2 regions of the Planctopirus limnophila DSM 3776 genome follow, and region 2 is predicted to be linked to the other one. Evidence: riboswitches for the same ligand, from Rfam matches in the RefSeq annotation. Region 2 holds a riboswitch; the other holds the start of a gene.
The links. Region 2 has a riboswitch for cobalamin ahead of PLIM_RS09630 (DUF1559 family PulG-like putative transporter). Riboswitches for the same ligand answer to the same signal wherever they lie in the genome.
Positions count from the first base shown of each region.

Region 1: another riboswitch for cobalamin. It lies ahead of PLIM_RS05285 (DUF6580 family putative transport protein); the one in region 2 lies ahead of PLIM_RS09630 (DUF1559 family PulG-like putative transporter).

Region 1 is NC_014148.1:1,278,664-1,294,015, reverse strand. It holds gene cobT (nicotinate-nucleotide--dimethylbenzimidazole phosphoribosyltransferase) at 1-576, opposite strand, end outside; gene PLIM_RS05285 (DUF6580 family putative transport protein) at 580-1,140, opposite strand; cobalamin riboswitch at 1,330-1,528, opposite strand; gene PLIM_RS05275 (efflux RND transporter permease subunit) at 2,148-4,436, shown strand; gene PLIM_RS22460 (DUF1559 family PulG-like putative transporter) at 4,919-7,225, shown strand; gene PLIM_RS05260 (DUF1559 domain-containing protein) at 7,557-8,315, shown strand; gene PLIM_RS05255 (BlaI/MecI/CopY family transcriptional regulator) at 8,505-8,876, shown strand; gene PLIM_RS05250 (M56 family metallopeptidase) at 8,873-10,012, shown strand; gene PLIM_RS05245 (methyltransferase family protein) at 10,120-10,800, shown strand; gene PLIM_RS05240 (homing endonuclease associated repeat-containing protein) at 10,968-11,816, shown strand; gene PLIM_RS05235 (hypothetical protein) at 12,027-12,368, shown strand; gene PLIM_RS05230 (isoaspartyl peptidase/L-asparaginase family protein) at 12,739-13,836, shown strand; gene PLIM_RS05220 (alpha/beta hydrolase) at 14,166-15,155, shown strand; gene PLIM_RS05215 (S1 family peptidase) at 15,156-15,352, shown strand, end outside.
Region 2 is NC_014148.1:2,417,034-2,432,385, forward strand. It holds gene PLIM_RS09580 (sigma-54-dependent Fis family transcriptional regulator) at 1-1,888, opposite strand, end outside; gene PLIM_RS09590 (outer membrane protein assembly factor BamB family protein) at 2,554-3,813, shown strand; gene PLIM_RS09595 (hypothetical protein) at 3,970-4,479, shown strand; gene PLIM_RS09600 (hypothetical protein) at 4,550-4,957, opposite strand; gene PLIM_RS09605 (glycosyltransferase family protein) at 5,228-6,307, opposite strand; gene PLIM_RS09610 (cobalamin-binding protein) at 6,534-7,463, opposite strand; gene PLIM_RS09615 (Dph6-related ATP pyrophosphatase) at 7,498-8,166, opposite strand; gene PLIM_RS24130 (hypothetical protein) at 8,294-8,557, opposite strand; gene PLIM_RS09630 (DUF1559 family PulG-like putative transporter) at 8,741-9,643, opposite strand; cobalamin riboswitch at 9,818-10,015, opposite strand; gene PLIM_RS09635 (L-threonylcarbamoyladenylate synthase) at 10,221-11,189, opposite strand; gene PLIM_RS09640 (tetratricopeptide repeat protein) at 11,426-12,406, opposite strand; gene PLIM_RS09645 (P-loop NTPase family protein) at 12,529-14,088, opposite strand; gene PLIM_RS09650 (hypothetical protein) at 14,176-14,886, opposite strand; gene PLIM_RS09660 (Rieske (2Fe-2S) protein) at 15,155-15,352, opposite strand, start outside.

The DNA.
Region 1 (15,352 bases), 1.1 Mb from region 2:
TTCGTTACAAATCAGGCTCGTGAGGCAAGCGGCGGGAGTGGTGTTGCCAATTCCCATTTCACCACCGGCCACAATTCGAAAACCTTGAGCAGCGACTTCCCGGGCAATCTGTCGTCCTGCGGTCAGTCCCTGCTCGAGTTCATCGACGGTCATTGCTGGTTGTTGCGCCAGGTTGCGCGACCCCGGCAGCATCCAGTAATCTCGACGGACCGAGGACGAACCTTGATGTCGCAAAGCTCCGCCACGAAAGGAGCCGACATCGAACACTTCCAATGAGGTCGAAGTCGCCATGGCCAGAGCGCTGGAAGCTGCTTTCCCCTTGGCGATGGTGTCGAGCATGATTTGCGTGATCTCGCCGGGCCAGGCGGTCACACCTTCGGAGATGACGCCATGATCTCCGCCGAACACGATCAGTTTGCGTGGCGAGGAGACTGGTCGCAAGGTCTGCTGGATGCGGCAGAGTTCAAAGGCGAGATCTTCGAGTCGGCCCAGACTTCCCGGCGGTTTAGCAAGACTAGCAAGATGCTCACGAATCACCTGATTCGTGAGCGGTTGAGGACGATGATCTTGCGACAATTCCTAGACTTCCGTCGTCTGGCGCGAATTGTTCCAGCCAGCCACTACAGACTCAGCGAAATGCCAGCCACCAAAGAGGACAGTGGTGAAGAGCAGATCACTCATCACGGAATTCTGGAAGTAAGGAATTGCCAGAATGTAGTTCTCCAGGAACCCTTCTCGTGTATGAGGATAATAGGTCCACCAGTTCGCCAGATTCGTGATCAGAAAGAACTGGATGGAACCTGCTAATGCGGCCCCCGCAAGAACCAGGGGGTTGGAATGTCCACCGACCCAGCGGCCAATCAGCACATTGATGAGAAAGCAGCCGTAGACCACGGGGACCAGAGAGTGGAAGCCGATGAAGGCATCCGAAATGGTGAGAATGGCGATGGGAATCAGGAGTGCAAACCACCGTTGGGTCAGAAAGGCACCGCTGAAGAGGGCGACCGCTCCCACGGGTGAGAAGTTGGGAGGATGTGGGATAAACCGGGCCAGAATGGCCAGCAAGACCAGTGCACACATGGCAACCAGACGGACTTGCTGTGACGACTCAGATTTCACCACAGATTGACGATCGCTCATAACTTCCACCAGCATTCAGGACGAGGGCACAACCAAGTCTCGTGCAGGTGGACGATCGAAGCGCAAAGAGAATCAGCCCTGAGATCTCCTGATTGCAGCCAGTCGGATCAAGTGACCTGACTCCGGCAATGGGGAACTCTCAAGATGTTGACTTCAAATCACTCCGATCAGCAGCCTGTGTCCGAGACACCGATCAGCAAAGTTCTGGCAGGTCTTCTGACTGACAGCATGAGGATCTGTTCGTCTTCCCACCCCGGAGTGATCATCCGTGGGCAGTGACATTATGAACAGATCAATAGCTGATCACAGCAGCGGCCCTGTGTCGGAATTTCGCCGACTTCCCTCTTACCTCGTTGGAAAACTCACGGGATGAATCTCATCTGTAGGATGAGTTTCTTCGAGTGGGCTTTCCTCGGAACCTGAACCTGATATGCGGGAGAGTAACGATCTGCCGGCGCGGATGCCACTGTTTCGTTGCTGAATCAGATTTTCGCGATGATCCGCAGGTGTTCCGATTTCTTGAACCAATGAAAGCCACAGATTTCGTCTGGCAGATTCGGCTTGGACGAACGAGGCAAACTTTTCAGCCTGAGTAAAATGTTGGACTCTCTCCGATCATGACGACCCAGGGGATGACTCTCGTAAAGTGCTGCGACAAATGCCGAAAGCAACACGGATGAATGTCGTAGCGAATCAACCTTCCTGAGAAGTTCAGTGGAAGATTCGCCGTGAATCGTCAAGCGGTTGTTCGACCGACAAGCGTTATGCATGGATCGATCAGGCACTTGCAGATTTTCATTCTGGTGTGAATTCGGCCACACCAGGTGAACATGCTGCACGCTGCACAAGCAACTCGTGCTCCTGAGAACTATCCAGCATCATGTTTCAATCAGTCACACCCACCTGATGCCTTGCGACGACTTTCAATCATGTGATGTTCACGAGACGAGCGGTGGCAGCAACCCTGTGTGATGCCACAACTGCTTTTCGCAGGGAATGGCTGGCCCATGATTTCGACCCTGTATGCTCGCTACTACAAACACATGTTGTGGTTCGTTGCGCTCACATTGCCCCTGTTCTGGTATCAGGCCGAGTCGATCAAGTCGAATAACGATATCGAAACCTGGATGCCCCGGGATACCGGTGTCCGCCAGATCTACGAACAGTTCAAGCTCGACTTTGGTGCTGAAGAAGTCATTCTGATCGGTGCCAGCGCCAAAGAACTTTCGAACGACGCGATTGAAGCACTTGCGGGTCGATTAGAGCGTTTGCCAGGCATTCGCTCCTGCTGGACGCCGGGACGACTGGCTTATCGCATGGAGGCCTTAGGCGTCTCTCCCGAAGAAGCTCATGCCCGGCTCGAAGGCTTATTGACCAACCCTGATAAAGATATGGTCGGGCTCTCGGCGGTCCTTTCGGAAGCCGGGACAAAAGACCGCGCGGGCACAGTGGCTCAGGTTCGCGAAGTTCTTAAGTATTGTCAGCTCAATTCGGCGCATGTGGCACTCACGGGGGCCCCTGTCATTGTGACCGAGCTGGATACACTCGGTAATGCGAAATCTGGCCGTAAGTTCTTTGCGATTACGTTAGCGATCTGCCTGGGGTTACTTTACTTCTCGCTGAGGCATTGGAATTTGTCTCTGGGAATTCTCGGTGTGACCTTATGGGGGATTTTCCTGACTCAGTCGATCATCGCCTGGTGTGGCGGCGAGATGAACTTTATTCTCGGTTCACTCTCCGTCCTCGTGATGATCTTTACGCTCTCGATCGCAGTGCACTTCGTGAGCTACTATAGCGATGCGGTTGCCTCGGGTGAGGCTAAGCCACTCGACCATGCCTTTAAGGCCTCGTTTAACCCTTGTTTTCTCTCGACTCTGACAACATTGCTGGGCCTGGTTTCGCTGAATGTCAGCAGTATTCTGCCTGTGGCGCAATTCGGCTATGCCGCAGCGACTGGTGCTGTGGTCGCGATGGTTGTCGGCCTGGGCCTGACACCGGCTCTCTTGATGGTCTGGCCAGATTGTGCTGTGAAGTCCTTCCGCATCCATCACGTTGATTTCGACTGGTGGGGACACTTCGTCAATCGACATCGTCATGGCATTCTGGCTGTGGCTACTGTGATGCTGTGTGTCGCCATGGTCGGGATTGTTCGTCTGCGGCCCGATGTGGATCCGGTGGACTTTCTGCCCCGAGACAGCCAGGTGCTGGTCGATCTCGGACGGGTTGAAAAGAAGCTGACTAATGTCGATTCGATTGAAGGGGTGGTCGATTTCACCGGGAAGAATCTCACCTTTGTCGATCAACTGCAGATTGTCAGAGAGTTGGAAGCCGTCCTGCGGCAACAGCCGGGCGTGCGGCATGTGTTGAGTCTGGCGACATTCTTCCCCAATGAACTTCCGGATGGGGCTCTCGCGACTGCCCGGATGTTTTCCACTGCACGCAGCTATCAGGGTGAAGATGGTCTGATCGCTGCCGATCAGCAGTTGTGGCGAGTTTCGATACGAGTGGAAGACAACGCGATTGTCGGCGGTGGTGCCGATCGTGTGCTGCATAGTATTCAACAAAAAACTGCCGGCTTTCCTGTGCATTTCACGGGGATGACTCCTCTATTAGATAGTGCCCAGAAGGAGATTTTCAGTGGTTTCTGGGAGAGCTTTACTGCGGCAGTTCTGACCATCAGCCTGGTCTTCCTGATCTCGCTGAGATCGTTCGTGGGTACCTTGATTGCGATGGTGCCGAATATTGTCCCCATTTGGCTGGTCTTCGGCTCGGTGGGCTTTTTCGGGATGCCGGTCGATATTGGCATGATGATGACGGGGAGTATTGCCCTGGGTATTTCGGTCGATTGCACGTTCCACTTTATGGTGCAGTACAATCAGGCTGTCAAACTGGGTGCCACTCCATCTGAAGCAGTACGTATTGCACTGCAGCATTCGGGCGAACCAATGCTCGATTCGACTTTGATTTCGAGCACAGGGATGCTGGCACTCTGCCTCAGCAGCTTTGCTCCGACGGCTCGGTTTGGCTGTCTCATGTCGGCCCAGATGATTGCTTCGATTCTGGGGGAACTGGTCTTTCTCCCGGCACTTCTCTGTTGTCTGCCAGAAAAACGCAAGGCAACGAACACTTCTGCAGCGTCAGAAGAGTCAGCAGAAAGCTCTGCGACGCCTGGCGACTTGGCACACGATGAGATCGAGCCGCAGATTCATCGCCTCCCGGCACCGGCACCACATATCGGGCACATCGGCCGAGGAGCAAAAGCGCCACGACGAGCCGACAGCTCGTTCCTCAACTAGCGAGGATGGATCGCAGTTGAGTGCCGTAGGGTTCGCTGTGTGGATCATACTCCGCTGTAAAGCCGGTCCGCACAACGGACAATTCCGGGCATGGCTACCAGACGCATGAGGCGGCCCTATGGAAGCGGCTTTCATGATCCGCACAGCGGACCCTAAGGTGCTTCACAGTGGCAGCCTGAATAGGTGCGTTGGTATGTACCTTGCTACTGAAGATGTCGCCGGCGGTGGTGCGCGGAAGATGGTCCGCACAGCGGACCCTACGATGCTCAAACCATTCCCGAGTGAAAGACGCCGTCCCTTAGTTCTTGAAAAATTGATCTGCAGCGACTTGACCTTCTGATGTCGGCGCGGAACGATTCGTGGCTGTTCCTGTGCCTTCCGGCTGCAGCCATTGTGTTGGCACCATCTCTACAGACGGGGACTGATCGGGCTGATATCCGTTTCATTTCTTTGCAGAGCTAGTACAGCTTTCGAGGTGAGTGATGCCTTCATTATCTTTCGTGATCGCTCGATTGAATCAATTTGGCTCGTCTCGTCGTACAATCCAGAGGTCATGCTTCTGGGGTTGGCGACTCTCTTTACTTGCCATGCTATCGCTGATCACCGGCTCAGCTGTAGCGGCTGAGCCTCTCCCGGAAGCGAAGTATCTTCCGGAAAAATCAGTCGCCATTGCGTCAATCAAAGTCAGTCAGCTCTATCACTGGAAACCAGTACAACTTGCGAAAGAACTCGGAGCCTTCGATGAGGCTGATTTCGGTCCACTTCCATTCACGATCGAAGATTTCAGCAAGATTGATCGGATTGTCGTCGCCCTCGATCAGAACTTCATCAATGCGATCGCGAACGATTTCGGATTGGAAACTCCCCTCAGCGGAGCAGCAACTCAACATGCACCGGATCCACATAATAATCTTTTGAATATTAGCCTTGCAGCACATAACTACCATGAGCAAAACGGCCGATTTCCCCGCGCCAATGGCGATGGAGAAGGTCGCCAGACAGGTTTAAGCTGGCGGGTGCACCTCCTTCCTTATCTGGATGAAAACACGCTCTATCAGCAATTCCGGCTGAACGAACCCTGGGATAGCGAACATAATAAAAAACTGATCGCCAAGATGCCGCATTTCTACAAGTCGCCTGGTGTCAAAGTGACTGGTAAGACTTCGATCCATGTGATCACCGGCCCTGGAACTATCTTCCCAGACGATGCAAAGCGTGGCACAGCCATGGGTGATATCAGCGATGGAACCGCCAATACGATCATGGCCGTTCAAGCTGATCCATCGACAGCGGTCGAATGGACAAAGCCGGGTGGGTTGCCGTTCGATCCCAAAAATCCGAAAGGATCGCTCGGCCCAATTCCCGAAGCTGGTCTCTATATAGTATTGGCAGATGCCAGCGTTAAGAAACTTTCTGCAAAGGTATCCGGGAAGGATCTAGCCGCTTTCATCACGCCTTCGGGAGGCGAACCTGTTGATATGGAGGTTTTAGGCAAATCTCGGCCAAATTTTCGGTTACTTCCAACGGTCGTCATAAGTCCAACGGTCGTCATCAATCTTAAAGAACCGTTTGAGATGTCCCGAATCGAGGCGTTTTTCGACGAAAAGCTGACTGTTGGAAGGCATACTATCTACTGTACCCGTGGAGTCGGCTTATGGCCTACCACGCCCTATGCTCCCACCACATTTGTACTAGGGTCGATTGCGGATCTGGAGGCGAGGCTGAAGGGGAACACTATCACCACCATCAAGCCATCCCCTCTGGTGGCGCAATTGGATCCGGGTGCCGATTTCTCCATGGTGGTCAGCCTGCAGGCTCAGAAACCGCTGCTCAAGCAACTGGTAGGACAGATGCCACAACTGCAGGAGTTACTCGATTATCAGGTGCTCACGCAGAGCTTGCGACTTACGAATCTTAACCCCGGAGACAAGATCCTCGTATCGACCGGAACCTGTGCGAGCGCTAAAGTGGCTGCTACGAAAGCTGCCGAATTGAAAAATCAGATGCAGCTGGTCCAGACACTTCTCCCGGCATTAGCGAACGATATTCCGAATGCGGACGATCGAAAGTTGATGACCAGTCTGGCCACAGGACTGAAGGTGGAACAGGTCGGCAATAAAATCACGACTTCGCTGGTCGCTCCTCAAGGGATCGAAAGACTGCCCGACTATTTCGATACAGCCATTCGGCAGGCCATTGCAGCTGCAGACGCGACCAAGCAACGAAATCGTCTCAAACAAATTGGTTTAGCATTTCACAATTCACACGATATTTTCAATCGCTTTCCCTCTTCGTCTCGAACCACTAATCCAGATGATTCCAAAGCCTTGAGCTGGCGCGTGCATATTCTAGGCTACCTCGGTGAAGCTGAACTTTATAATCAGTTCCGTCTCGATGAGCCCTGGGATAGCCCGCACAATCTCAAACTGGCTGAGAAAATGCCCTCAGTTTATAAGACACCCGGTGTGAAGGACGCCAACAAGACCTCATTCCACCTGCCGGAAGGAGCGGGGATGCCCTTTGATGCAGCGAAGGCACCCCATCTTCGAGACTTTACCGATGGTCTATCCAACACGGTGATTGTGGTTCAGGCTGGCGCGGATAAAGCCGAAATCTGGACGAAACCCGGCGGATTACCAATTGATCCCGAGGAACCCCTGAAATCACTGGGGCAGATCAGCGAGAAAGGGATTCTTGCTCTGAATGGTGATGGTTCGCTGCGAATGATTCCCGCTTCCGTCGATACCAAGACACTGCTCAATCTCTTGAGACACAACGACGGAAAATAGCCATTCTTCTCTGAGAATCCGCTGAAAACTCAAGGCTGGGAAAAGCCGCAAGCGTCAGAGTCATGCACTCTCATAAAGGCCTGAACAGAGTTTTCTACTGGTCAGGCCGTGACTTCGGCAAAAACGGCTTGACGGAAATACTACAACTTTAGTATTTTCCGCCCGCAAATTGGTTTTTGGCCATTTTGCTCATGACCTTATCAGGAAAGGATTCCTCATCAGGACGTTACGCCCCAGCCACTGCTGCATTCCCGCGTCAGGACGCACTGGGCTGTCAGGACGCTCTGGGCTGACGATTCTTGAGTTGCTGGTGACCAGCGGAATCCTCTCTGTGTTGACTGCACTGCTGTTACCAGCCGTGATGGCAGCGCGGGAAACTGCACGGCGTATGGAATGCACAAGTCATTTGCGTCAGATCGGGCTGGGGCTGCATCAGTATCACGAGACACATTCGTGTCTTCCTTCCGCCTGGCTGACAGACTCTCAAGGAAAAACGGCTTATGGCTGGGCGGCTGCTTTGTTGCCGTTTGTCGAACAGCAGGCCACATCAGCAGTGATTCAGCGACAGGTGGGATTGAGCGATGTTTCTAACGAGCAGGCCCGGTCGATTGTGCTGCCACTTTTGACCTGCCCTTCCGATGTCGCACCACCGGTCTTTGAGCTTTATGAACCTGGGCTGACAACACCTTTCCTTACGTTGCCGCATGCGAGTTATCTTGGTGTTTATGGGACTTCAGAAGCTGATGAAATTCGTCCGACTCCACCTGGGGACGGTACCTTTATTAACGGGCGCCCAGTGCGTTTATCCGAGTTAACCCGCGGCCTGAGCCAGGTGATGATCGTGGGTGAGCGATCGGTTTCTATGTTTGATACGACATGGATTGGTTTTGATCGCCGGGATGAAGATGCCGAATGCCGGATTTTAGGAAGCGCGCTGCAACAGCCCAACTGCCAGACCTGTGATGAATGTGAGTTCAGCAGCCGGCATGCAGGTCTGAGTCATTTTCTATTCGGAGACGGCCATGTGCGTGGCCTCTCGAATTCTATTGATCAGACGGTCTATCAACAAATGGCGCGTCGTTTCGAGTAAGTGGCACCTCATACGCATCGCAACTTGAAATAGCGAGTTGAAGATCGCAAGAACATGCTTGCCCAAAGCTGCAAGCATGGCACACAGATCGCATTTTCTAATTGGAATTCGTATCACGTATTTAGAAGCAATCAGCTGTTGGCTTCCGGCAATATGGATAGGAATCAACAGGCGTAGAGCGGAGATTTTATGACGGTTTATCTGACGCGCGGCGAGATGGAGATTATGGATGTCGTCTGGGATCGCGGGCAGGCCAGCGTCCAGGATGTCTGTGATTCACTGCATCGCCCGCTGGCCTATACGACAGTGATGACTGTCCTGAAGACACTGGAGTTAAAGCGTGGGGCTTTAAGGAAGGTCAAGGTGGGCCGGGCCTTCGTTTATGAGCCAGTCGTCTCCAGAGAAGAAGTCTGCCAGACGATGCTGGGGCAACTCCAACAGCAGCTTTCCAAATTGTCTGTCAAATCATTGGTGCTCAATTTAATACAGAGTGAGAAAGTTTCTACAGAAGATCTGGCTGAGATCAAAAAGGCTATCTCCATGCTGGAAAAGAGATCATGAACTCAGCTCAATTTCTGGAATTTCTAGTCTCGCTTTCCATTCAGGCCACAGTAGTTGTCGGTATTACGGAATGGCTTTGTCGCGTTTCCCGATGGCCACAGGCACAATACAAGCTCTGGAATTATTGCAATCTCCTGCTTCTATTGATGACTGGCTGTGGTTTGCTACTGCCTCATTTGCGAGTGCTGACGAATCCATGGCAAGTCATGAGTCCAGCGGCCTTGCAGCAACTGGTCTCTGTTGAACAATCGCTTGGTCAGCTGGCTCTCGTCATCTGGGGGACAGGAATACTCTTGTCGTTCATCATGCTCGCCTCGGAGTGGATGATGGTGGCGAGGTTTCTCAAGTCGTGCCGGCCGGCGACAGAGAGTGAAGTGAAACTGGTTTTTCACGACCCAGCTAACAATTTGACCAGTCGAATCCTGCAACCGAATGCTTCGATTCAACTGTTGATCAGCCAGCGTTTCAACAGCCCGTTCTGTTATCAATGGCATGCACCAGTTCTCGTGCTGCCAGAATATTTACTGAGCCTGCCTCAAGACGAAACCACTTTCATCACCCGCCACGAACTCTCCCATTTACGCAGTGGTCATCCACTGCAGTTATTTATTGAGCGTCTGGTAATGACATTATTCTGGTTTCATCCGGCGATCTGGTGGGCTTCACGGCAATCGATGCTAGCCAGGGAATATGCCTGCGATGATGCGGCCATTTCCGCGCGGTATGAAGTTGTGGGATATCTCAAAACATTACTCGCTGTGGCGGAACGGGGATTTCATAAAGAGCCTGAAGGATCGGCTCTATACTTCGGCAGCGGTAGTAACATGATGGCGTTGCGGGGGCGAAGAATACTGGACCGCTTTGAGTCAGCAGCAGAGTGGTCGCAGCCAGATCAACGTGCCAGGTGGTGGCCATTCCATCTGCTGACGGCTATGGCCATTGTCACCTGGTCTTTCTGGTTGCCCGTCGATGCACTGGCTTCATCGCGAATGCAGTGGTCTCCGTGGCCTGGATGGTCAGCCGCTGTTCTGCGAACGATCGATATCCCCGCCCGGGATTATGAACCTTATGACCGGACGACTCGCCTGCATGAACTGTCGCTGGAGTTCAGCCAGCCTCATGCTTCGTCGCAATAACTCTATTAATAACCCTGGCCCATAAAAAACACATCTTCGTTCAGAGAAATACTAGAAACTTAGTAGAGACAACGAATTCACCACCCTTTTGGCAAAGGATCTGCCCGATGAGAACACTGGAAACGACAAACATTCCCTTCCAAGCCCTTCCCGATATTGGCCATGTGGCCAGTGAATACCTGACAGTCGGCGAGTTCGAGCGCCGACGTCGCCCTTTGACGATCGTTTTCGGTCTTTTCGCCATGACGACCTTATTAGCGACAGGAAGTGCCTGGCCGCTGCATGGTGTCATGCGAGAGCTTTTCTTCTTCATCGGGATCTGTATGGCCGCTATTGGTATGCTCGGTCGTACCTGGAGTAATCTGTTTATTTCGGGATATAAAACCAGAGTTCTTGTTCAATCCGGCCCCTACTCGATCTGCAGGAATCCCCTCTATTTCTTCAGCGCGATTGGTATGATCGGGATTGGTCTGTGTTCAGAGACAATCCTGCTCCCACTGGTGATGCTCCTCTTTTTCTCGCTGTATTACCCATGGATCATCAGTTGCGAAGAGGTGCGACTCTCGGCTGCTCATAACGAAGAATATCAGGAGTATTGCCGGCGCGTTCCCGCATTCTGGCCCAAGCTCTCTACCTATGAAGAACCACAGTCGTACACTATGGTCCCCCGGGTGATGAGAAAGAATATTGTCGACACGTTCTGGTTTGTCGCGCTGGCGGCGATCGTACATATTGTTGCTGACCTTCATGAGACCCATGCATTGCCTGAGTTTTTCACGTTCTGGTAAATGCGAGTGTGGAAGGCAGGCGGGGGCCTGCCCTATATAGATCAATGCTGAATGTCCGTCGCTGACGCTTCCGGCTCGTTTTTGGGGGCGAGTGATGTTCCCTTGAGGAATGGGAAGGTGGGTTGCGCGCAACATGGGCTGGTTCTATGAGAGGGTATCTCGTGTGAGTGGCTTTGTGGAAAATTGCCAACGGCACCCTCGAAGGGACTATTTCGAGGCCTGAGATTGCTGTGAAGCCCAAAGCTGCCGAGATATTGAGAAGTCTGCGAAAACTGGTGGAGCGTCTGGGGCCGGAGATTTCTCTGCAGCGGTTTACGCGCGAGACGGGGATTTCGACGACCAAGGTCTTTGCGCACTGGCAATCGTGGAGCCATCTGCGGCGTTATGCCGGTCTGAAGCGGCGTGCTCCGATGCCGAAGATTTACACCGATGAGGAGTTGCTCCGCGAGATGAATCGCGTCTGCGGGGAGATCAATCATTATCCGACGAGGAGTGAATTTGACCGCCTGGCGCGGTTGAAATGGCAAACTCTGGAACGTCGCTTCGGGCCTAAAGAACAGATCATCAGGGTCTATCGCGAATGGCTGCATCCTCATCAGGCGGGACTGTCGAAACCTGAATCGGAAGGGATAGCGGAAGCCAAAGATGGATCGCGCATTGAGGTTCCTGAATTTCTGCGGGGTTGTCCGCTGGATCATGAGCCGACCATGATCCCGGGGTTATTTTTGCCGGTATTTACCTCTCCGACCACTTCTAAAGAGCAGCCCGGTTCGCCGGGGCGAGGTTTGCAGGGTCATACTTCCAAGGGTGGGTTGGTATCGGCAGTTCCTGAGGATGAACGACCCAGGCCCGGGCCTGTGGGTCAAAGCCAGCCGCCAGTGGATCGTGAGCCGCGACGAGGTGGCTACGGTCGTGGGGAGTTTTTCCTGACTCCTGAGGAACGCCAGCAGTTGCTCAAGCTGCTGAGAGAGCATGAGGCTAAGAAGGCTGTTGAAGAGGGGCTGGCGGAATCGTAGGAATGAGTTGGCGGTAATTTGTGATCGAATGGCGAGGGAGCTTCAGATTTCGCTAGTACGGTAAGAGGCCATTTGCCATGATTTGGTGGAATTGAATGTGGGTCGGCCCTCTTTGTTATTGGGAGGAGCACTGCTGGGCAAGCCAGCAGTGGGGTCCCGGCAGGGTTGCCTAATGCTCTCTAATCAAGAGCGTTAGTCGTGGAGTGAAAAATGTCAGGCACAATTCATATTACTGAAAAAGACATTTGGACATCTGGATCAGTCGCATTTTGGATAATCGTCGAATTCACATGGCAACGACTTAACTCTTCCGAACAAGAGATTCTTGAGGAAGCATATTCGCCATTGCGACAGGGTTTTGAATTCATCGTTCTCGACGAACTTGATAAAGATACTTTTGGAGTATTCTTCCGAAATTGTTCATCAGCGTTCGAGGGATTCAAGGAGAATCGCAGTACTACGGACTTCCCCGATGAATTGTTTGATGGAGTAGTCAATTGCTGGGAAGAGTTTCTTAGCACCTTGAAGAAAGATGATCGTTTCGATCATTAGTCGTATTGTTTCGCAGGGTGGCTTCGGTTGAAATACTGTGCTCTATCGTGGTGGTAACGCTGCAGGAGGGCATTTGCAGAGGTGTTCTTCGGGTAACGAACCTCGTCTGTTTCCGGCACGAAGGTCGATCGGGACGGGCAATCTGTGACGAACAGCGGGTTATGGTCCGCACAGCGGACCCTACTGAATGCCCGTCGCTGACGCTTCCGGCTCGTTGGTAGGGGCCCATGGGCTCAATTCACAGAGGGTTGATGAATTTCCTGGCGATTTTTGCGATAGTTCAAATCGTGAGAAAGATGCCCTGGCTGCTGCCGCCGGGGCGGAGTGGTGCAGCGAATCCAGGTTCAGCCTTCAAATGGAGTCATTGACGATGCGGGGATCACATGCTGGTGGTGGGAACTGTATTCGACGTGTCTGGCTCAAATGGTGCCTGGTGCTGGGTGTGCTGGCGGGGTGCAGCGAATTCGGGTTGAGGGTGGTCCGGGGACAGGAGATCCAATTGGATAACGTCGGCAGTGATCTGATTATCGAAGATGTGGTGCTGGGTGTGCATGGCGGCACGGGCGTTGACAAAAAGGACATGACTCCCGAGTTGGAGAAGAAGATTCGAGCCGGGCTGAAGGCTGCTCTTGAAGCAGGAGCCAAGCGACTCAAAGAGCCCAACGCGTTGCCTCTGGATGGCCTGGAAGCCGCGATTCGAGTGCTGGAGGATGATCCGAACTTTAATGCCGGTCGAGGGGCGGTCTTTACTCATGAAGGCCGTAATGAACTTGATGCTTCGATTATGGAGGGGACGACCAAGCGGGCCGGTGCCGTTGCCAGTGTGACCATTGTGCGGAATCCGATTTCTGCTGCACGGGCTGTGATGGAAAAATCAAAGCACGTGATGATGATCGGCCGGGGTGCGGAAGTTTTTTCGACACAGCAGGGTCTGGAGATTGTCGATCCCGCCTACTTCTGGACAGAGAGCCGGTGGAAAGATATCAGCCGGGTGTGGGCTGAAGAAAAGAAAAACGGCGGCCGAGCTGATCTGGAGCCCAAATCGAGCACTTATTTTGGAACAGTCGGAGCGGTGGCTCGCAACAGCCAGGGTCAGTTAGCAGCCGGAACATCGACCGGCGGTATGACGAACAAGATGTTCGGCCGAGTGGGAGATTCGCCCATTATTGGTGCGGGGACATACGCGGAGGATGGCGCTGCAGCTGTCTCCTGCACCGGGCATGGAGAATTTTTTATTCGCTATGGCGTCTCGAAAGAGATCGTTTCGCAGATCAAGTATCGCGGCCTCAATGTTCAGCAGGCGGCTCAGGAAGTGATCAATCGCCAGTTGAAGGCGGCTGGCGGAGAAGGTGCGGCCATTGTGCTCAACAGTCAGGGTCAATGGACAACTTCGCGCAATTGCGAGGGCCTGTATCGCGGCTGGATCAATTCCCGGGGTGAGATCTTCACACGCCTGTACGAGGAATAACGGACTCGAAGTTTGGCAGTCGGCTGACATCCGGCACGTTCATCGCTTTCTGACTGTCGGGAAAGCTGTATGGATCGTACGAGGATGGATTTGAAGAATTGGCCTGTGAGTGAGAATTCACGAATTGAACTTGGCCATGTTCAGGTTTAGACTTCAAGAGATCGTTACATCTGGATGAACCACAGTTATTGAACGCGATTTTCCGGGCAGCGGAAACCTCGATTGAGACCACACTTGAGATCACAATTGAGAACATCTGAGCAAGCGGATGGCTCTCGCCTGTTGACCTGCACCTGATTGGCCCGGAAGGCGTTCTAGAAGGAACAGCAATGCTCCGTCTGATGATTGATAGACTGTCGCAAACATCGTTGTGTGGTCGTTGCCGAGCTTGGGGGCAATCGCTGGCACTGGCGGTTCTGGCCACGTGTGTGAGTGTATGGGCTCCAGAATCGTTGTATGCCCAGGCGACCAAGCCAGCCGCTGCGGTGAGCCGGTTTGAAGACAAGACGCTGGTGACCAAAGACGGAATCCCACTGAAAATTTCTTACTTTGCAGGGAAAAAAGGCAAAGACACACCCGTTGTGATCTTGCTGCACGGCAAGAAAGGTTCACGGCAGAATTTCAACAGCTCGCTGGCACCATTTCTGAATGATGCCGGTTATGCCGTCGTGACGGTTGACTTGCGCGGGCATGGTGAGACTCCCCTGGTTCCTGGGCCAGCGGTGGCCCCTGGAGCCACCAAGAACAATGCACCTCAACTCAAGCCTCGCGATTATCAGGCCATGATTCCCGGCGATCTCGAAGCAGTGAAAAAGTTTCTGTACGACGAGCACATGGCCGAAAAGCTGAATATGAGCAAGCTGGCTATTCTTGGTGCCGATTTTTCGACAGCCATTGCCACAGCTTATACGGAACTCGACTGGTCGAAGATTCCCTGGGATGATGCCCCCACTGTCGCAGCGAGAACGCCTCGCGGGCAGGATGTGCGGGCCCTGGTGCTGCTCTCTCCAGAAGGCTCCATTCAGGGGATGAATACGGCACAGTCAGAAACAGCCGTGCGAATTCTGGGCTTGCCGGTCTTGATTGGCGTCGGTTCCAAAGATACGGCTGATAAAGGTGCTGCCAAAAAGCTGGCTGAAAAGCTGAATCCCGACAAAAGGGATCACATTTATCTGGAAACCTATGAGGGTGGGCTGCGAGGTACTGGACTTTTGGGTCGCAAGCTGAAGACGGAAGACCATATTCTGGCCTTTCTGGATAAGTACGTGGGAAAATCGACCATTGAGTGGCGGGATCGTCGTTCACGCCTGGAGCGATAAATGACGCACTGGCTGGAAAGGCACTGGAGTCGAGTTGCTTGTCTCGCTGCTGCGATCGTATTCGTTGCGGCTGGAAGCTGGGGATTTTCCCACCTGCTGAAATACTCCCCGGCGCCTCTCCCGACACCGGCATGGAACACCGAGGCTGAGACGCGCTCTCCTTCTGAACGGCAAGTTGCCAAAAATCCGAGAACCTC
Region 2 (15,352 bases):
CAACGATCTCCAGGGGCAAGGCCTCAAAAGTCTGCCTTGTCGAGATGTCGCGCGTAGGCTCCACAGATTTGCCGGTTGTCCCAAGTGCCGAAAGATGCAGATCGGCCTGACCAACCGCCTCATGGGGACAAAGGATCACTGCCCGCTCGATGGTATGCTGTAGTTCTCTCACGTTCCCGGGCCAGTCGTATTCAATCAGTGCCTGCATCGCTCCAGGCGTAAACCCGACCATATTCCGTGCCATTTTTCGAGCGAACCTGTTCAGGAAATAATTCGCGAGCAGCGGAATATCCAGCTTTCTCCGACGGAGTGGCTCCACCACCAATTCGACCACCTGCAACCGGAAGTAAAGATCCTGACGGAAGGTTCCTTCGGAAACAGCTTTCTCCAGATCCCGATTCGTCGCCGCCACAACGCGAACATCGGCATGCACCGGGTCGCCGCCACCGACCCGTTCAAACGGATGTCCTTCCAGCACTCGCAGAAATTTGGCCTGTACTCCCGGGCTCATTTCGCCCACTTCATCAAGAAAAATCGTCCCCTGATGCGCCTGTTCAAATTTTCCCAACTTGCGCCCAACGGCACCGGTAAATGAGCCTTTCTCGTGGCCGAACAGTTCGCTTTCCAGCAAGCTCTCGGAAAGTGCAGCACAGTTCATCGTAATGAAAGGGCCACCCCGACGGTTGCTATGCAAATGAATCGCCCGCGCGATCAATTCTTTGCCAGAGCCACTTTCCCCCCGAATGAGTGCGGTCGCATCTGTTGGAGCAATGCGTGCGATCCGGTTTTTCAACTGCTGCATGGCCGGGCTTTCGCCAATCAGATCCATCTCACTGCGTAATTGCTCACGCAGCGTCTGATTTTCGACCTCGGCACGCTGCAAACCTGCCTGAAGCTTCTCGACACGTTGCAACTGTTCCAGACCAGCGGCCATCTGATCAGCCACAGCCAATGTAAACTCCAGGTCGTCGACTTCGAGTTGGCTCACGTTATCTGTCGAGTAAAGATGAATGAGCCCGTATACCTTTTCTGCTGTGCGTACAGGTGCACAGATAACGCTCTGAGCCTCGATCTCACCCAGACTGTCCCGATCCAGAAATCGATCATCCGAAGAGATATCGCGAGCCAGAACCGCTTCCTGATCCTTGAGGACAATCTGCGATAATGAATCAGACACCGGATGGTAGGGCTGATGGTTTTGAGCTCGATAAGCCACAACCGAAAGTTGATCGTTGCCGCCAGAATTTTTGGCGAGGCTCGAACTCATCAGCAAAATGGCCCCGATGGTGGCCGATGATGCATTGAGGAGACCTTCAAGCACAATTTCTGAGAGGCCTTGAGCTGTCGTGGCTGAACCCATTTCCAAAGCCAGTCGATACAACCTCGAAAGCTCAAGCGAAGTCTTATCTCTGGCGGCAGCGTCCACAGGTTGCCGGAAGCGGGACTGACGCCGGCGATGTAGGATCTCTGGATTACTGTCGCTTTCGTGCCGCTCGCGGAGTGCATCGACTGTGTCAGATTCAATGGGCTCATCCAACCCATCGTCATCATCCCAACGCTGCGTGAGACTTCCGGCCAGGCCAAAAATCGTGCTGCCAATCTGAAACGACTGGCCAAACTTCAACTCCACATCGCCTGAAATGCGTTCACCACGCAGTTTTGTCCCATTGCGACTGCCACAATCTCGCAGGCGCCAGCAATTGACGTCAAAAAACAGCTCGCAATGATTACGGCTGCAGATTTCGTCCTGCACAACGATGCGGCAAGTGGTCGCCCGGCCAATCGTTGTCACCTGGTTATGAGGCAATCGGTAGACATCACCGCGTTTCACGCCGGTGCGAACGACCAGGTATGCGGGGTCTGCTTTTGTAATAACCTCTTGAGACATAAAGCCAGCAATTCATCAGGGAGCTACAAAATTACCAGGCCACTGGATTTTTTCATGGCCATGGTAATCTTCACGCCGCCATATTTCTCGTACAGGAATTTGTTCTCAACCATAGAGTCGTCTCTACGGCTGTCACAACAGGAACTCAGGAATCTGTCGCTATTCAGTCTGTCGTTCAGGCGCAGCAAAAAGCCAAACACAACGATTATAACACGGTAACCTGTGGCTTGTGCATTGTCCAAATGGCATTGTGTCGCAGGAGCAGATGGAAAACCTGTCATCTACTGTGTTCAGCCATCAATCCTGTCTCTTCCGTCGCCATATTTGCAGAGAGCCGTTCGAAAATCTTGCGGAGATTGAGTTTCAGGAGAGATCGGCTCTTGCACTTCGCAGAAACTCAAGTCATCGTTGAAGAAGTTCGCAGGGACGGGTGAACAGTGTTGATCGAGCTTCTTTCGAACTGAGTTCCTTTGGGAGAGTGACAAGCCAACATTGCCACCTCAACATGGTGACCATGGAATGGCCGGGTGAAGATCACGGCCCAACGGATTCATGACATAGACACTCTTGGTCCACCCGGGCACAAAATCAACAGCATCAATACGAATTTTTAAGCTGCGAAAACTGCCCACAAAGACAAAGTTCTGGCAATAGGAAATTCGACAGTGATCAATAACAGCCTGTACCTGGCTCTAATGCTGACAATTTCAATCAGCTGGCTGACTCCTGGACTCTCGCAGGCCGAAAACTGGCCCAGATTTCGAGGGCCTAACGGCACTGGTCTGTCAACGGAAAAAGGAGTTGCTACCCAGTGGGATCCACAGGCGGCCAAATGGGTCTGCACCCTGCCAGGAGAAGGCCATTCATCTCCTGTCATCTGGGATAACCGAGTCTTTGTCACCTCTGCTGAGGTGCTGGGTAACGAGAAGATCAAGCGATCATTACACGCCATCAAGACGGATACTGGTGAAATTGCGTGGACAGCCTCAACGATTCTCGGAGTCAACGGAAAACACGCCAAAAGCAGCTTTGCCAACGCTTCTCCAACCACTGATGGAGAGCGTGTTTACATTGCCTGGGCAGATACTGAGCGGTTTCTTGTGGAGGCCTTTGATTTTGGTGGCAAGAAACTCTGGAGTTACGATCTCGGCCCTTTTGCATCACAGCACGGGCAGGGGGCCTCGCCAATCCTTTTCGAGAACCTGCTGATCATGGCCAATGATCAGGACTCTGACAGTTCGATTGTAGCGCTGCACCGCAAAACGGGAGAAGTGGCCTGGCGTAAAGCCCGCGAATCGAGAGAAACGTCTTACGCCACACCTGCCATCCATGAACCTGCCAACGGCGCTCCAGCGCAACTGATTTGTGTAAACGGTGTTTCCGGAGTGACAGCACTCGATCCTTACACGGGAGATGTTCTCTGGACGAGTGAAGCCTTTCGCCAAAGAACTGTCGCCTCTCCACTGGTGACGGCTGGTCGGATTGTCGCTGGGGCAGGTCAGGGGGGGAAAGGGACGATGTACCATATCATCGACCCACTGGCGAAGCCGACGGATGGCCAGCTCCCTGTGGCACTGAAACTCGAACGACTCTTACCTTACGTCCCTTGTGCGATCATCCACAAAGATCTGCTGTTTCTTTGGGGCGATGGTGGAGTCGTCTCATGCTTCAACCCCAAAACAGGTGAACCCATCTGGACAGAGCGGGCCGGAGGCAAATTTACAGCATCCCCGATTGTGATCGATGATCGGCTGTACAACATTGATGAAAATGGCAAGATCATTTGCCTCGCCGCTGATTCAACCTTCAAAGTGCTTGGAAATACCAGTCTTAGTGAGGGTTCCTACTCATCTCTGGCCGTTTCGAATGGTGTGGTCTACGCCAAGACATTTACAAAACTTTACGCCCTGCCGCCCACCCGATAACTCATCTGATTGCCGCATTTTCGCTCTCAGTTCTTTCGATATTCCCGCTGGCACGGGATGTGCTATCTCTTTGAATAGTGGTGATTTTCTTTTTTCACCCGTCTTCATTTTCTGTTGTTACTTTCTCAATCTCTTCCATTTAGTAAAGGACGGCATATGCCTGCCTGGCCAGGAGGTCCTTGCCCGCAATGTGGTGAGGATGTCCCCCCTCGAATCGTCCGTTGCCGCAGTTGTCGCTGCCTGCTGAATCCTGAGCTTCAGCCAGAGGCGATTGTCACTCCGGAATTCGTCCCCTTACCAATCATTGAGACCGTCGTGGAGTTGAACTTCGAAGGCTACTTCATCGATTGCCCAGGCTGTCAGAAAGAATTACGGATTCACCGCAAATATCAGGGGCAAATCGTCAGTTGTAAGCATTGCCAATCGAACTTCTGTTTCGATCTGACGAACCCGGCTCTCAGGAACCACAGCGTTTATTCAGATTGCCCGCATTGCCAGAAGTCACTGAAGTTCGCCCCGAAATACCTGGGATTAAAAGTGGCCTGCCGGCACTGTGATGGTCGCCTGATGCTTCTCCCCACGGAATCTGCGACAGATTCAGAACCAGTAGCCACATCCCCTGGAAACCACATGCCCCACAAGCATCAATGCCAAGCTACTCGTTGATAGACCTTGAGCAGCAGTGCACAGGCGACGAGCAGTTGATCATTTCCGGATACTCAAACCATCCGACGATTCATTGTAAAAATGGATCGTCGGATGTTGCATTTTGAGTGGGCTCTGCAGCATTTTGATTCATGACGGGTTTTCCCTTGGCAGACTTAGGGCTTTCCACCATCTGCCCATCAATATCTGGCATCGTCGCATAGATCACATTGTTCTCATCAAAGAGCAGAGCCACATTGATGTGCCAGATCGAATCTTCCCGGCGCCACACATCACAGTAGAAAATCGATTGATTAGCGCCGTAACTGCCTTGAATTCCCGCCTTCTGAAGCTTGGCCATCGCTTCTTCACGCTCAGTACCAAGCGGAGTGATCTTTAAGACTTCGCGAACCTGCTGGCCCGCGGGCCAGGGGCAGGATTGAAAACCCAGTTGACGATCATTTTGCCACGAAGCACATGAAGAAGTGATCGTAGTCATAGCTAGCAGCAGACTCCACAGCCCGAAAGGCCACGATGATGGAAACATCCATCGCTGACTCTGTTCGAACGCAACAGTCTTCGATGTTGCTTGCATTTCCGCGTGACTTGCCATGAGGTCGGAAGGATTCATTTCCGTTAACATGAAGCCCACCAGAGAAATTCTTGATTCTTCCTGGAGACCGGGGTTCTATTCCACGATTGGCTTTTACCTTGCTGGCTTCCCATTCGTCCAGATCAGTTGCCGGGATCTCTGCCCATAAATGTGGCTTTAAGCCGCACGGTCGAAAGTACGGATTCCCTGACCATCAATTTGATCCGTCGAGTCGCGGGAATGGGATTTTTGTCCGACAATTCGGTCTGCAATAAAGTCAATCGACGTCGAAAGCCACCGGCGCAAGGGAAGATTCAGTCCCGCCGCCTCCTGACGCCAGGCGAATTCGTAGTCCCAGTCTTGGCAGGCATAGGCAATCCCCAGTTGCTCAAGTTGCCAGGCATTCACCTGCTGCTCCCACTGATTGGGCAGTGGAACAACAGTCACGGGTAAGCCCAGAAGATAAGCTTCCAAAGGTGTCGTGAAGCCTGCGCTGGTAATCACTGCCCGTGCTGACAACAGATCCACTTCCATCTGCTGGCGGCTGGCTTGACGAAATTGAACCCATTTTTGCTCGATCCAACTCGCTGCGGCAAAGCCATACGCCACAACGGGAACTTTCTCTCTGGCAGCCCATTCGACCAGTTTGCCGGAGTCGGCAAAGTGGGCATAGACCAGCAGATGCTCACCTCGCTTCGATTGGGAATTCACAATTTCAGGGCGGACGACAGGTGGGAGGCATCGATAGGTCGTCGGTGCATAGTGATATCCAAAAAAGCGGTCTGCCCCGAGAGTGAATAATCGCATGGCAGCCCGAGCCAGACGTGCATTCTTGGCCAGGTGTGCCGGGAACTCCAGATCACGGTCCAGGAGCGCCACCTGCCTGCTAACAGCCAGCACCTCGCAACGAGGAGCCAGCAGCGGACTGGCAGTCAGCGGTTCAAAGTCACTGATGATCAAATCCGGCTGGTACTCCCTGACGATTCGCCGAACTGCACGGAGACAACCAAATGTTCTCGGCGATTCCTTGAACCAGTTCCACGCCGTCTTCTGAAAATCGGTCTGTCCTTGATGAACTGCGTAAGGCAGGCCTGCGAAGTGCCGATGCCAGCGGAACTGATATCCACTGGAAGTGAGAGCTGGCCCGGAAGTGATCAGTCGGACGTCATGTCCTCGCGCTTCCAGAATGGGAATGAGACTGGCGGCCTTCGAAAGATGCCCCTGACCCTGCGAATTGGCTCCGTAGAGTATTCGCATGATGGCAGCCTCCTCCAGCGATGGTTGTCACCAACACACCAATCATCGTTCAGGTCGCTGTCAGATCGAAAGATCCCGAGCTCATATCTGGGATTTTCCAGCGACATCCAACGACCGTTCGTCTTCCCATCAGAATCGACGAAAGACTGACCAGCCCTTGAATCAACCTTACGGATGATGCGAATGAAGCCTGCGTCATAACGGCAATAGTTGCCAGACAATACGATCATTCCGATGGAATGTAGGCATTTCCACGATGACCAAAGGAAAAGATCTGCGGATGGAAAATCTCCGCGAGAATTTCGGCCGATTCGACCAGTCGAGGCCCAGGTCGATTGAAATACTGGTTGCCATCAACGATGTAAACCTGTCCTCCCTGCACAGCCCGCAGCTTTGCCCATTCAGGCTGTTTCGCCAGGCATGGCCATTCCTGCTGAATACGGGGAATGTCAAATCCACAAGGCATCACCAGCACGATATCAGGATCGGAGGCCAGGAGTTCATTCCAGGTCATCCACGGCGAATGTTGCCCAGCCACTCCAAAAAGATTCTCACCCCCGGCCAATGTCACCAGTTCGGGAACCCAGTTTCCTGCCGCCATAATGGGTTCCATCCATTCAATACAAGCGACTCGCGGTCTTCGGGTGACTTTACTCGCAGTTTGCGAGATTTCGTCCAATCGCCGCTGTGAATCTGCAATCAACTGAGCACCCCGCTCGGCCACACCAGCAGCGACGGCCACTCTTTCGATATCTTTCCAGACATCACTCAGCCAGTTGGGTTCACAGGCGACAATGCGAGGCTGACTTGTCACCACCGCGCACATGGCTGCTTCCACATCTTTGAGACTCACGGCACAGACCTCGCACTGAGTCTGCGTGAGAATCAAAGTCGGCTCAAGATGATTCAGAAGTTCCACATCCACGTTGTAAACAGAAGTCGCATCTTTCAGGACATCTTTGACACGCTGATCAATCTCAAGACTGGAACCATTCACATCCAGTTTGGCCGAAGAACATTTGGGCAAACTCAGCACTTGTGGCGGATAATCGCATTCATGAGAACGGCCCACGAGTTCTTCAACGAGTCCCAGGCGATCCACAATTTCTGTCGCGCTGGCGATCAGCGACACAATCCGCTCGGGTCTTCTCTGCATGGCTGGCTCAATCTATAAACGAAACGATTAAACATCAGGCTATGGCGAATTCGCACTGACGGTAAGGCCCTTCGTGGCGAATCCCCTGCTGGAGATACTCAATCGGCCACCGAAACAGCGGGCCATTCACCACCAGACTATGGTATTCGCCATTCTCACCTGCAGGATCCACTCCTGCTGGTAACGATTCCAGAAAATGATGATCAAGCTCGCATCCCAGGGATTCAGCGTTCAAACAAGGTGCCAGCACACTGCACACGATGGATCGATACCCCGCCGCAACCAGTTGCGGCACGACATCTTCTGGTGGCAACTTCCACAACGGGAACAAAGGAGTCATCCCGTGGCGAGCACAGAGCCCTTCGCGATAGGCTCGAATCTCTTCCACGAAAAGATCACCAAAGACGATATGATCAACCCCACGGCTCTTAAGTTTGGAAAAATACTTCGCGAGCCGATTTTCATATTCGATGTTCGAGCATTGATCAGGAAGAGGAATCAGATCAACCGGAATACTCATGGATCTGGCCTGTGCTTGAATCATGCTCAAGGGTGTCCCATGAATTGCTAACAACCCACTTTCTTCGCAATACGTCGTGAAAAGCGCATGAACTTCAAAAGCCAATGGTTGAGAAAATAACCTGTGCAAGGCGAGCATGCAGTCCTTACCGCCACTCCAGGAAACAACTACTTTGATGGGCATTACAAGTACCGATCGAGTCAGTGCAGGCATTAAGCAAGTCAATTCAAACTCACAAACTCAACACCGGCAATCGTAGAAAACTTTCCACGCCATCGCGTAATACCCATCTGGTCTTCCGGGTCGAAACTCAGGGCTTTTGAACCAGTGCTGTCTTTGTCTTCGTACAGACTCGCAGAGCAGGGTTTCTTTGCCATTCATCTCCTGGTGGCATGGGTTGCCATTTCTGGCAACTGGGACACCACAAAGCTGGCAACCACTCCTGTTCTTCTCCCACAGGAAGAACTCGAAACTCTTTCGCTTCTCCTGTTCCTTGCCGGACAAAAGTTGTCAGCGGTCGTTCGTCATCATGGACTGTCGATGAAGAACAGCCGCAGGTGATGGACGCCAGCATGAAACATAGAATCATGCAGCATACCGACAATTGCCTGGAGTATTTGATCATTATCATATTGAGCCAGACTCGCTTCCATAAAATTGAACTCCATGATCACGCTCCAGAGGCCCACGTATCGACCTGGACCTCTGAAGGAACGTCCATACAACACGACGAATTCATCGCGGGGACGAACTGGCCTTAATTACGGTCGTAAAGTTCATTCTGCAGAAGAGGATCACTCAGATTTCCGTTACTGACATGACCAAGCCTTTTCTCTTCGATCAATCCGGCCTGGGCAGGGGTCATGTAGTTGGAGCCAGGGACTTCAATACGGAAGTTTCTAGGTCTGGTTTCCACGTGCCCGTCGAGAAAGGCCACATTGGCTGTATCCGAGTGCCGGAAATGAACTGAGGGATAGTTAGCACTGGGAGGTTCCAGACGCCAGTTTTCCAGCAATTTCAGAGTGAAATCCACTTGTGCGCTGTCTGAGAAAAGAATCGTATTCGTCATCTGGGCAACATCGCGGAAGCGATACGTGACGGGAGTCGAAGAGACTGCAGGTGGCCAGCCGGCATAGCTTAATCCGGGCGAAACCAGCGCGTTGAGCGCATAGCCTGAGGCCATCTGTCCAAAGCGAATACCGTCGACCTGACCTGGCCCGAAATCAGGGCATTGATAGGCAGCACGATTAGTTTCCATATAGGGGGCCAGCGGCCCTTTCTGAAAATCGAGCTGGCGGGAAGGATCGGTCTCATCACGATTGACCTCACCAAACCAATAGATATTCCTGCCACGATTCGGAGGAGTATATCCAGCCATTACATACTGCTGCTGTCGCACATCATCAATCACATAAGGGACGATATGACCGTTGTGGACATCGGCATAATTATGAACGGCAAGTGCCAGTTGCTTGAGATTGTTTCGGCACTGGGTTGTCCGGGCGGCTGCTCGGGCCTGTTGCACGGCCGGAAGTAAAAGCCCGATCAAGACCGCGATGATGGCAATGACCACCAGAAGTTCGATGAGGGTAAAACCTCGTGTTGAACGGCGCAGAGGGGGCCTGTTGCCGCTGCGTGATGCGGCCGGGAGAGAGAACATCATTGTCAAAACCTTAACCACGAAGGTTCAATTGCCTGCGCATAGAGTCACATCAAGGCAGACTGAATCTGCTATCAATCTTAGTTTGAGGCCCAACCTCATGACGGTTGGTATCCCTTGCTCAGATCAATAAGACGACTCAGACCGCCAGATCTGTGATCACTCACCTGCTGGCAACAAAATGACATCTGGGCAGGTCTTCTGACTCCCGGATCATTCGACCAATCACACCTTCCCACGCTTTACAGCGCAGTGGCTCAACGTGAATGTCGTCCCCGGATACAGCGGCGGGACCGTGACGGATTCGCACCGTCTTCCCTATTCTCCAGTGAAGCCACAAGCCTCACCAGCACCCATGTCGGGAGGGAGAGTACCACGCCGCAAATCATTTTCAAGCCCCAGTGAGATCGATTCGCTCGAACCCATTTTCCAATACGCTCGTAACCTGCATCCATGCCAAGAGATAGGTTTAAAGAATCGTGGCGGCCTCTTCGGCAAGGTTCCGCAACTGTAAAGGGTTGTCACTCAAGGAACGATTCATGCATCACGATCGCATCACAAGATCCCGGGGAAAGCATCAAGCGGGCCGATGTGTCGCTGCTGCACGCGAAAGTCTGTCGTTGATGGCCATGCCCAGCCCATGTTCCGGGAATCGTAATGCCGCAATTCGAGGGACACCTGATCGATCCAGTTGATGCAAAGCCTGGAAGAGCAGGCTGGCGGCTTCCTGAAGGTTCTTTCGAGGAGAAAGCTCCATGACGGGCCCCAGATGCCCCTGGGGTCGACCACAAAAGGTTAACACACCATCTCCGGGTTTGAGTTCTTCAAATCGATCAATCATCACCAGTGGTGTTGCAGGTGCGTAATGTTTCATGAGCATTCCGGGAGCTGCCTGACTCGCTGCTGTTTCTACAGATTGAGCAGGCAATCTCTTCAGCGGCCCGATCATGTGCTCGACCTGTTCCACAGGCAAGCCCCCAGGTCTGAGCAGGTAAACACCATCCGGCATGAAACCAATAATGGTCGATTCCACACCCACTTCGCATGCCCCGCCATCCAGGACATAAGGAATACGTCCCTCAAGTTGTTCCACCACATGCTGGGCACTGGTGGGGCTTAATCGCCCGAACAAATTCGCACTCGGGGCAGCCAGAGGCACGCCAACTTTCTCAATGATTTTTCGCATCAGCGGATGCTTCGGACATCGAACGGCGACCGTCCCCAGGCCAGCCGTCGCCAGATCCGGAACATGCGGCTTTTTGGGAAGCACGAGCGTTAGAGGGCCGGGCCAGAAGGTATCGACGAGCCGCCGGGCATCATGCGGTACTTCGCTGGCCAGTTGAGAGACTTGACCAGGCCTTGCGATGTGCAAAATCAAAGGGTCAAACGTGGGTCGATCCTTGGCAGAGAAAATCTTGGCCAGCACCTCTGGATTCAAACCCAGCCCGGCAAGCCCGTAAACCGTCTCCGTCGGGAGTGCTACCAACTCACCAGCCTTCAAGGCGCGAATGGCTTCTTCAGCATCTGATAATACGACGGTCTGCATCCACAGGGCTCCAGCGAAAATGAATTCTTCGCTGAATTGCAGCAGCCCAGCCTCATTCCCGCAAGTCTGGAAAGGTATCACCCTTGATCAACAAAAACTTGCTGCTAGGCCAAAAACCGGACAGCCAAATCGTGTTTTGCAGAGAATGATCTGCAACTAAAGAGGCATGCGGGAGACCATGTCCCCTGGTCATCTACAGCATCACTCACAGAGTGGAAATCATGCCCCACCAGAGTTCAGGGCTGTACCTGCTGATTCATCCACTGTTCACGCTGCGCATCGGTCAGGTTCGAGGGTGGCGCCATCGATTCCGATCGATAGACGGCACTCTCAGCTTTGAAATCACCCGTCACGCGATTGGCATCTTCTGGCTTCACTAAGCCTGAAACCTGTCGTACGCCACTTTCCGGGTTTTCCATTCGAGCCAGTGCGTCGGCAGAGATCTGTCCACGAGCCTCACGATACTGTGCGAGAATCGTTCCAGCCGGTTTCAATTCGGGATTGAACTGCAAAGCCTTGGCAAAGTAACGCTCTGCGGCACCACGTTCGCCTTTCTCGTGAAGAATATAGCCCACATTGTAGTGCGCGATCGCAGCCCCTTGAACACGGGTCAGTTCAGCCAGACCCGCTTCATAATCCCCACTTTTGGCCAGAGCCGTACCTAACTGAAACCGGTGGTTCGTCTCTTCCGGTGCCAGTTTCACCGCTGCTCGATACTCTTCGATGGCGAGTGCCCACTCACCCCTGGATTCGAACAGTTGCCCGCGAGTGGCACGCACCTGTGCATTCTGTGGAGCTTGCTTGGCCGCTTTCGCAATCAAGGTCTCAGCATCCGCATGGCGACCGCCGAGAATGTCTAACCTTGCCAGCCCGAGCAGGGCATCCACTGACTTGGGATTTTTTTCGATGGCTTCGTCATAGGAGGCCCGCGCCTCCTTGCTGTTGCCAGATCGCTCATTCCACTGCCCGTAAGCCACATGCATGCGCACGGGATCGCGCAGCTTCACAGGATCGTTGTCGGTTGAACGTGATGTCGTCGGCCAGATGCTGGAAGCAGCCTGTCCGGGAGTCGTTGTACAGCCATTTCCAAGAAACGCAGCAGAAAGACTGGCCATCACCAGGAAGCATACAGTTCTGGCAGAAGCTGTGTGATCTCTTTGCTGACTTTTGAGGAGAACACGACACCCTTTTGCAGTCTCGGCATCAGGATTTGACATGTCGGATTCTCTCCTTAAAACCCGCATACTGACGGCTCTGAAATCGCTCGCCAGTTCGTGTTCTCACTGGTCATTCCTGGGTACAAAAGTGGCCGCAGAAAATGCCAGAATTTCAACTCTTATCAACCCGTGTAGAAGAAACGCGCTGCCGCATCGGCGATCAGTTTCTGGGAGACTTCTACAGCGATATTTCTGAATCGACAGATCGCCACCACAATCTCCAGCAAATCTCGCGGATCGCTCGATCTAGGTAATCTGCCACGGTCGTAGTGATTGCTATAAAGATACTCAACTGCCTCTTCCCGAAAGATGATTTGCCTTTGTTCACAGGCCATTTTGAAAATTTCTGTGAACAGCGGACGGGAAGGAGCCTCAATTTTTATCTTGTGTCGGATACGCCTTAAAAAGGCATCATCAACCAGATCTCCGGGATCGAGATTCGTAGAAAAAATCGTCAACTGCTCAAAGGGGACTGAGAACTTGCGGCCAGTTGCCAGCGTGAGGTAATCGATGCGTTCTTCCAGTGGCAGAATCCACCGGTTGAGGAGATCCCTCGGGCTGACCAGTTGCCGGCCGAAGTCATCGATCAGAAACACCCCGCCATTTGCCTTGATGTGTAGAGGTGCTGCATAGAACTGCGAAACTTTGCTGTATTGCAGTTCGAGCATATCCAGCGTCAGTTCACCGCCTGTGATGACCACTGGACGTCGGATTCGGCGCCACCGCGGGTCAGCCACACCATTCCCAACGACCAAAGATCCACTGGAGGTGTTGTATCCTGCTGAAGTGGTCTGGGCGGGATTTCCTGTCGTGGGTTGTTCCGCATCGTCTGTCGTTTTGTGCAGGATGGGATCAAAGACCGTGATAATGCTGTTTTCAGTCTGAATTGCATAAGGGACATAGATCTCGCCGCAATACAGATTGAGATAGCGCCCCAATCCTTTGGCGATCATGGTCTTCCCATTACCGGGCGGGCCATAGACAAAGATCGAGCGGCCACTGCAGACTGCCGGGCCAATTTCGTCAAGCAACCCTGGCTTCAGAACCATCCCCTGAAAGGCCTGCATGATCGTTTGCGGATTGCAGTACACACCTGATACCGCTTGGCGCCGGCACTGCTCCACATACTGTTCCAACGTGACTGGGGCAGGGCCCGCATAGCGGCAACTCTCAAAGCATTCCCGAGCACGCACGCGCCCCATATCCGTCAAACTGAACCGATAAGAAACTCGCCCCAGAAGATCGCCTTGAGAAACCTCAACACACCGCTGATCTTTAAGAAACCGCAGAGCTTCATCGAGAATCGGAAAGGGGAGCCTTAATTGCCGGGCGATATCTGCCCCAAACATGTTTCCATGAACATAGAGTTCTTTGAGGACGAACTCTGCCATCGCCCCCAGCCCCAGGCCAGTTTCTTTCAGATTGGTCGGCACACGTGGTGCCGGCACCAAGACGGCAGGATTCTGACTCCGCTGTCGCCCGGCTGATGGCAAGGGCATGCCTTCTGACTCTTCAAGTTCATCATCGTTCACGATGAACTGGGCAGCGGTTGCTGTTCGAACAACTGGTCGAGAGGGAACCCCGAACAGATCTTTGATGGCATCGTCTTTGGAATGATGCGCCTCGATCCTGGAGGGAGGCAAGCTTCCGGGGGAGCGCTGCGATCCTGTGCTATCGCTCATTGAAACCCCCTCAAGCCTCTCTACAGATCAACAGACCTTCAACTCGACAGTATCCACCTGTTTCTGCCAGAAGATTGACGCCTGGACTTATGGAGCGATGGCAGGAGATCCCATATTGCCCGTGGAGGTCGCAGCTCCAGAAGATGGCATTCCTGAGGATGTCCCCACGGTCATCTGCAGCCTCGGAGTGGGCATACTCTGAAGTTCGAGATTCCTCAACCGATCAATTTCCCGGGCCGGCCGACCTGTGGGATAGTCAATACGCTCTTGAATTAAACTCATGGCACTGGGGTCAATCGTCCCCACAGCCGCCTGCAGCTGTGTCATCCGTGCCTGATCAACTTCTGGTACACCCGACTTAGCCATGTAGAGCATGCGATATTCAGGAGGTGCCGATGTCAGTACCCAATGCACCTGTCTCAGCCCCGAAGAGGTGAGCATATTGGTGTCGGAATCGAAGTGATACTCATGAATTGTCGTGGCATCGGCCCAGCCATTATTGGCCTGAATCGCAAACATATCCCGCACTGAAGCTTCATCTTCGCAGCGATAAGGATGTGGCCAGTAATGTGCGTGATGGTATTTATGCACAAACGTCTGACCGCGACCTACCGGACGAGGATAGGGGGGCCACTCTTTTCCATCCTTATAAACCTGACGTGTTCCCGGAGGATCAGTGGCACGATCAGCCCACCATTCCTTCGACCAGAACCTTGGGCCATCACCGGCAAGTGCTGTGGTTCTGGCTTCAACCAGGAGCACGAGTACCGACAACCAGAGTATGACAGACCTGTTCATTGAGACGCCTTCCCTGGGCTCACTGACAGTTGAATCCATTCCAGAACGCCATCAATCCGGTACTCAATCCAGCGCACTGAATTTTGCGGTCCTGCAACAATCGTGTGGTCGCAGAGTACTCAGATATCTCCGTTCACCAGCTCATGAGCATGCACGCGCCATCCTGGCCAGCATCCATTCTCATGTTTCAGTATCGTCGTCCGATCGAATCAATCATGACGGGAAAATCGACAACAACGCTGGCTGATGCAGCAAACCTTGCCGATTTTCAGACATCAGCTTCCGGCCACTCGACGCAAATCATGCCGTCAATCACCTGCGTACTAAAAGACTGCAGTTTCAGCCGGGGGTTTAAGGCATGCTCGCCGCTCCGCAAATCGTATTGCCAACCATGCCAGGGGCAGGTCACGAGGCAGCCCTGCACAGCACCACGGGCAATTGGCCCACCGGCATGCAGGCACATCCC